Linked DNA regions of Micromonospora rhizosphaerae. The protein of the gene in region 1 interacts with the protein of each later gene in a pairwise test. Links are inferred from orthologs where the notes say so. Each region holds a gene or a part of one and is shown in the gene's direction. Other genes may lie near its edges.

The links. Proteins that work in one complex are often made in the same cells at the same time.
Region 2: the proteins of GA0070624_RS10825 (region 1) and GA0070624_RS29610 interact in binary tests that used the Escherichia coli proteins (3 or more experiments, as listed by UniProt). The link is inferred for Micromonospora rhizosphaerae from one-to-one orthologs.

What each region holds. Positions count from the first base shown.
Region 1 is NZ_FMHV01000002.1:2,220,952-2,224,007, forward strand. The notes cover bases 67-3,055. They hold GA0070624_RS10825 (cysteine desulfurase family protein), read left to right. Parts: upstream 67-967; coding sequence 968-2,143; downstream 2,144-3,055. Other genes in these bases: GA0070624_RS10820 (electron transfer flavoprotein subunit alpha/FixB family protein), read left to right, coding at 67-602; mnmA (tRNA 2-thiouridine(34) synthase MnmA), read left to right, coding at 2,180-3,055. Also shown: more of GA0070624_RS10820, read left to right, coding at 1-66; more of mnmA, read left to right, coding at 3,056-3,056. UniProt on the Escherichia coli protein: Master enzyme that delivers sulfur to a number of partners involved in Fe-S cluster assembly, tRNA modification or cofactor biosynthesis. Catalyzes the removal of elemental sulfur from cysteine to produce alanine.
Region 2 is NZ_FMHV01000002.1:6,291,499-6,294,551, forward strand. The notes cover bases 4-2,989. They hold GA0070624_RS29610 (sulfurtransferase TusA family protein), read left to right. Parts: upstream 4-1,375; coding sequence 1,376-1,603; downstream 1,604-2,989. Other genes in these bases: ctaC (aa3-type cytochrome oxidase subunit II), read right to left, coding at 4-56; GA0070624_RS29605 (cysteine desulfurase family protein), read left to right, coding at 228-1,379; GA0070624_RS29615 (P-loop nucleotide/nucleoside kinase family protein), read right to left, coding at 1,743-2,327; GA0070624_RS29620 (carbohydrate kinase family protein), read right to left, coding at 2,324-2,989. Outside these bases: more of ctaC, read right to left, coding at 1-3; more of GA0070624_RS29620, read right to left, coding at 2,990-3,053. UniProt on the Escherichia coli protein: Sulfur carrier protein involved in sulfur trafficking in the cell. Part of a sulfur-relay system required for 2-thiolation during synthesis of 2-thiouridine of the modified wobble base 5-methylaminomethyl-2-thiouridine (mnm(5)s(2)U) in tRNA.

The sequences.
Region 1 (3,056 bases):
GCCTCGAGGCCGACGGCACCGCGACCCAGGTGGCCTTCGCCGGCTCCACCATCGTCAAGTCCAAGGTCACCAAGGGCCTGCCGCTGGTCACCGTCCGGCCGAACTCGATCAACCCGGCGCCCGCCGCGGCCACCCCGGCGGTCGAGCAGCTCACCGTCGCGGTCACCGACGCCGACAAGCTGGCCAAGGTCGTCAACCGGGTCGCCGAGCAGAAGGGCACCCGTCCCGAGCTCACCGAGGCGTCGGTCGTCGTCTCCGGCGGTCGCGGTGTCGGCAACGCCGACAACTTCAAGCTGGTCGAGGAGCTGGCCGACCTGCTCGGCGGCGCCGTGGGCGCGTCCCGCGCGGCCGTCGACTCCGGCTTCTACCCGCACCAGTTCCAGGTCGGTCAGACCGGCAAGACCGTCTCCCCGCAGCTGTACATCGCGCTCGGCATCTCCGGCGCGATCCAGCACCGGGCCGGCATGCAGACCTCGAAGACCATCGTCGCGGTGAACAAGGACGGCGAGGCCCCGATCTTCGAGCTGGCCGACTTCGGTGTGGTGGGCGATCTGTTCAAGGTCGTGCCGCAGGCCGCCGAGGAGATCCGCAAGCGCAAGTGAGACAGGGGGCGGGCGCCGCCGGCGCCCCGGCCCCTGGGAGCAGATACCGAGAAAGAGTGGCCATTCCGTGGTGGATGGCCACTCTTTCTCGGTATCTGTCTGCCCGTATTCCGCAGCGGGCGGGCGACGATGGGAGCTGATCGGCGAGCCGGGGAGCTGAGCCGGCCCGCCGATCAGCCCGTTCAGGGGGGCGCGAGAGCCCGGGGCGAGCGTACCGGCCGGGAGGATCTGCATGCTCCTGGGGATCGATCAGCCCGACCCCGTAGTACCCCGGACTCCGCGAGAGATTCGCTGCCGCCCGGCCCGGCGCAGACCGGCACTGCGGCATCCGGCGGGTCAGCTCCCGGCCGATAGGCTTAAGGGTGATGGCATACCTGGATCATGCGGCGACGACCCCGATGCTCGACGAGGCACTCGAGGCGTACGTCGCCACCGCCCGCGAGGTCGGCAACGCGTCGTCGCTGCACGCTGCGGGCCGGCGTGCCCGGCGGCGGGTGGAGGAGTCCCGGGAACGGGTGGCCGCCGCGCTCGGCGCCCGCCCGTCTGAGGTGATCTTCACCGGCGGCGGCACGGAGAGCGACAACCTCGCGGTGAAGGGCATCTTCTGGGCCCGCCGCGCCGCCCGGCCCCACCGGGTCCGGGTCGTCGCCAGCGCCGTCGAGCACCACGCGGTGCTGGACGCGGTGGACTGGCTGGCCCGACACGAGGGCATCGAGGTCGGCTGGTTGCGGGTCGACGCCGCCGGTCGGCTCGACCCGGACCGGCTCCGCGCCGAGCTGGCCGAGCACGGCGAGCGGGTCGCCCTGGCCACCGCGATGTGGGCCAACAACGAGGTCGGCACCGTGCAGCCGGTGGCCGAGCTGGCGGCGGTCGCTGCCGAGCACGGCGTGCCCTTCCACACCGACGCGATCCAGGCGGTCGGCCAGGTGCCGGTCGACTTCGCCGCCAGCGGCGTTGCCGCGCTCACCGTGACCGGGCACAAGCTCGGCGGGCCGACCGGGGTCGGCGCCCTGCTGCTGGCCCGGGACGTGGCGGCCACCCCGCTGTTGCACGGCGGCGGCCAGGAGCGCGACGTCCGCTCCGGCACCCTCGACACCGCCGGCATCGTAGCCTTCGCGGTCGCCGTCGAGACCGCGGTGAAGGGCCAGCAGGAGTACGCCGCCCGAGTCGCCGCCCTCCGCGACGAGCTGGTCGAACGGGTCCGGCAGGCGGTGCCCGAGGTGGTCTTCAACGGCGACCCGGTCGATCGGCTCCCCGGCAACGCCCACTTCTCCTTCCCCGGCTGCGAGGGGGACGCACTGCTGCTGCTCCTGGACGCCCAGGGCATCGCCTGCTCGACCGGCTCGGCGTGCTCGGCCGGGGTGGCCCAGCCCTCGCACGTGTTGCTGGCGATGGGTGCCGACGACGACCGCGCCCGCTCCTCGCTGCGCTTCACCCTCGGCCACACCAGCACCCGCGCCGACGTCGACGCCCTCATCGCCGCCCTCCCGGCGGCTGTCGACCGGGCCCGCCGCGCGGCCGCCCTCCGTACCCCCCGCTGACCCGGATACGCTCGGTGGGATGAGGGGAGTGGACTGGTGAGGGTTCTGGCGGCGATGTCGGGCGGGGTGGACTCCGCCGTGGCGGCGGCGCGCGCGGTGGAGGCCGGGCACGACGTGACCGGGGTGCACCTGGCGCTGGCCCGCAACCCGCAGACCTACCGCACCGGGGCCCGCGGCTGCTGCACGCTCGAGGACTCCCGGGACGCCCGGCGGGCCGCCGACGTGATCGGCATCCCGTTCTACGTCTGGGACATGGCGGACCGCTTCCACGAGGATGTGGTGGACGACTTCGTCGCCGAGTACGCGGCCGGCCGTACCCCGAACCCCTGCCTGCGCTGCAACGAGAAGATCAAGTTCGCCGCGGTGCTGGACCGGGCCGTGGCTCTGGGCTTCGACGCGGTGGTCACCGGTCACCACGCCCGGCTCGGCCCCGACGGCCTGCTGCGGCGCAGCGTCGACCTCGCCAAGGACCAGTCGTACGTCCTGGCGGTGCTGACCCGCGAGCAGCTGGACCGGTCGATCTTCCCGCTCGGCGACTCCACCAAGGCGCAGGTACGCGAGGAGGCGGCCCGGCGCGGGCTCGCGGTGGCCGACAAGCCGGACTCGCACGACATCTGCTTCATCGCCGACGGTGACACCCGTGGCTTCCTCGCCGAGCGGCTCGGCGAGACGCCCGGCGACGTGGTCGACGCGCTCACCGGCGCGGTGGTCGGCAGTCACACCGGCGCTTACGCGTACACCGTCGGCCAGCGGCGCGGCCTGCACCTGGACCGGCCCGCCCCGGACGGCCGCCCCCGCTACGTGCTCTCCATCACCCCGAAGACCAACACGGTGACCGTCGGCCCGGCCGAGGCGCTGGAGGTCTCCCAGGTGCGGGCGACCCGCCCGGTCTGGACCGGCGGCGAGCGACCGA
Region 2 (3,053 bases), 4.1 Mb from region 1 along the record:
GGGGAAGCGCTGTGCCGTACGGCCGACGGCCGTACCTCCGAACTCCTTGCGACCACCTGGTCCTGCCTCCCTAGCGCGCCGCGGTGGTTGTTTTCGATCAGCACCGACGGCAAAGGCGTCACCGACGGTCGCAGATTACTCGACCATGACGGGCTGGACCGTGTTGGGGTCAGTGTCCACCCCATCGGGGGTTCTACGGGCCTACCGGCGCGATAGCGTCGGCAGTCGTGAGCGCATCCCCGGTCTATCTGGACGCGGCGACCGCCGCGCCGCTGCACCCGGTCGCCCGGCAGGCGTTGCTGGCCGCGCTGGACGACGGCTGGGCCGATCCCGGCAAGCTCTACACCCAGGCCCGGCGCGCCCGCCAACTGCTCGACGCCGCCCGCGAGGCCACCGCGCAGACCCTCGGCGTCCGCGCCGATGAGATCTCCTTCACCCCCAGCGGTACGACCGCGGCACACGCCGCCGTGCTCGGCGGTCTGGCCGGGCGGCGTCGGGTCGGGTCGATCCTGGTGCACTCGGCGATCGAGCACTCCGCGGTGCTGCACGCGGCGGAGCGGCACGTGGCCGGCGGAGGCACCGCCACGCCCGTGCCGGTCGACCGGCTCGGCCGGCTGGATCTGGCGGTCTGGTCGGCCGCGGTCCGGGCGCCCGGGGTGGCGCTGGCCGCGCTGATCGGCGCCAGTCACGAGGTGGGCACGGTCCAGCCGGTGCCGGCGGCGGCCGCCGAGTGCGTCGACGCCGGCGTACCGCTCTACGTCGACGCCGCGCAGCTGGTCGGCCGGGCGCCGCTGCCGGCGGGCTGGTCGGTGCTGACGGCCAGCGCGCACAAGTGGGGCGGACCACCCGGAGTCGGGCTGCTGGTGGTGCGCAAGGGCACCCGCTGGGAGTCGCCGTTCCCGGCGGACGAGCGCGAGTCCGGGCGTACGCCGGGGGTGCTGAACCTGCCGGCGGTGGTGGCCGCGGCGGCGAGCCTGCGCGCGGCGGCGGCCGACGCGGCGGCCGAGACGGCCCGGCTGGCGCCGCTGGTGGACCGGATCCGGGCCCGGGTGGCGGCGGAGGTGCCGGACGTGGAGGTGGTCGGTGACCCGGTCGACCGCCTCCCCCACCTGGTCACCTTCTCCTGCCTCTACGTGGACGGCGAGGCGCTGCTGCACGCGCTGGACCGGCGGGGCTTCGCGGTCTCCTCCGGCTCCTCCTGCACCTCGTCGACGCTGCGACCGTCGCACGTGCTGGAGGCGATGGGCGTGCTCTCGCACGGCAACATCCGGGTCTCGCTGCACCGGGAGACGACGGAGACGGACGTGGAGCGATTCCTCGCCGAACTGCCCGGCATCGTCGCCGACCTGCGCGCCCAGGCAGGGGTGACGGGGCTGTGAGCGAGCCGGACGAGGTGCTGGACTGCCGGGGCCAGCGCTGTCCGCTCCCGGTGATCGCCCTGGCCCGCCGCCTGCCGGAGCTGCCGGTCGGGGCGGTGCTCCGGGTTCTCGCCGACGATCCGGCCGCCGCGTTGGACATCCCCGCCTGGTGCCGCATGCGTGGCCAAGACTTCCTCACCGCCACCCCCGACGGCCCCGCCTACGACGTCCGCCGCACCCACTGACCCGTAACCCCCTACCCCTCTCCCCCCGGCGATCTTGCAGTTGCGGTGGGGGCAAGGCAGCCCAATTGCCGCAAACTGCCCACCCAAAGTGCAAGATCGGGCGGAAGCGGGTTGGCGGCGCGGGCCGGGGCGGGGCGGGTCAGCGGAGGTAGGCGAGGATGCCGGGGAGGGGGTCGGTGTCGACGGCGGTGTCGACCACCAGCCGGGGGCCGATGAAGGGCTCGTACTCGGCGCGCCGGACCAGGGTCTGCTCCCAGGTCGGCAGCAGCGGGTCCGGCTCGGCGGGCAGCCGCGCCTCGACCCGGCGACGGTGCTCCGCCTCGTCGCCGCAGTGCACCTCGATCACCCGCAACGGCACGTCGGCCCGATCGGCCAGGTCGTGCCAGAGGCCGCGAGCGCTGGCCACCGGGTTGACCGCGTCGACGACCACGCTCAGCCCCAGCCTGAGCTGCACCTCGGCGAGGCCGGCGATCGCGCCGTAGGCGGCCATCCCGGGGACGTCACCGACCAGGCCGTACCGGTGCAGGGCGCGCTCGACCGGGTCGACCGGCAGGACCGGGGCGCCCAGCGCCGCGCCGACCCGGTTGGCGAGGGTGCTCTTGCCGACCGCGGGCAGCCCGGCGAAGGCGACCAGCACCGGACCGGCGGCGCCGGGTCGCACCGCGCCCGGATCCACCCGTCCGGAGACCGCGGAGTGGGCGGGTTCGGGGGCGGCTGAGGTCACGGCAGCAGGTGCGGCCGGACGTCCTCGGCGGCCGCGTCGCCGTACGACTCGGCGAGGCGCTTGACGAACAGGTCGGGGCGGACCTCGTACTCCTGGCCGCCGAAGTTCTCCAGCACCAGCGTGGCGAGCAGGCAGCCGACCTGTGCGGCCCGCTCCAGGTTGACGCCCCAGTTGAGCGCGGCGAAGAAACCGGCCCGGAAGCCGTCGCCGACGCCGGTCGGGTCGACCGCCTGGATCTCGCGGGCGATCGGCACGTGGATCGTGGCGAAGTCCCGGCTGGCGATCTCCACGCCCTGCTTGCCCAGCGTGGTGACCCGGACCTTCACCCGATCCAGCAGCTGGGCGTCGGTCAGGCCGGCCTTGCTCAGCAGCAGCGACTTCTCGTACTCGTTGGTCATCAGGTAGTCCGCGCCGTCGACCAGGCCGAGCACGTCCTCGCCGTCCATCCGGGCGAGCTGCTGGGAGGGGTCCGCCGCGAAGGAGTAACCGCGCTCGCGGCACTCCCCCGAGTGCCGGATCATGGCGGCCGGGTCGTTGGCGCTGACCAGGACCAGGTCGAGGCCGCCGAGCCGCTGGGCCACCGGGGCCAGCTCGATGTTGCGAGCCTCGCTCATCGCGCCCGCGTAGAACGAGGCGATCTGGCACATGTCGGTGTCCGTGGTGCAGACGAACCGGGCGGTGTGCGCCACCTCGCTGATGTGCACCGAGTCGCAGTCGACCCCGTGC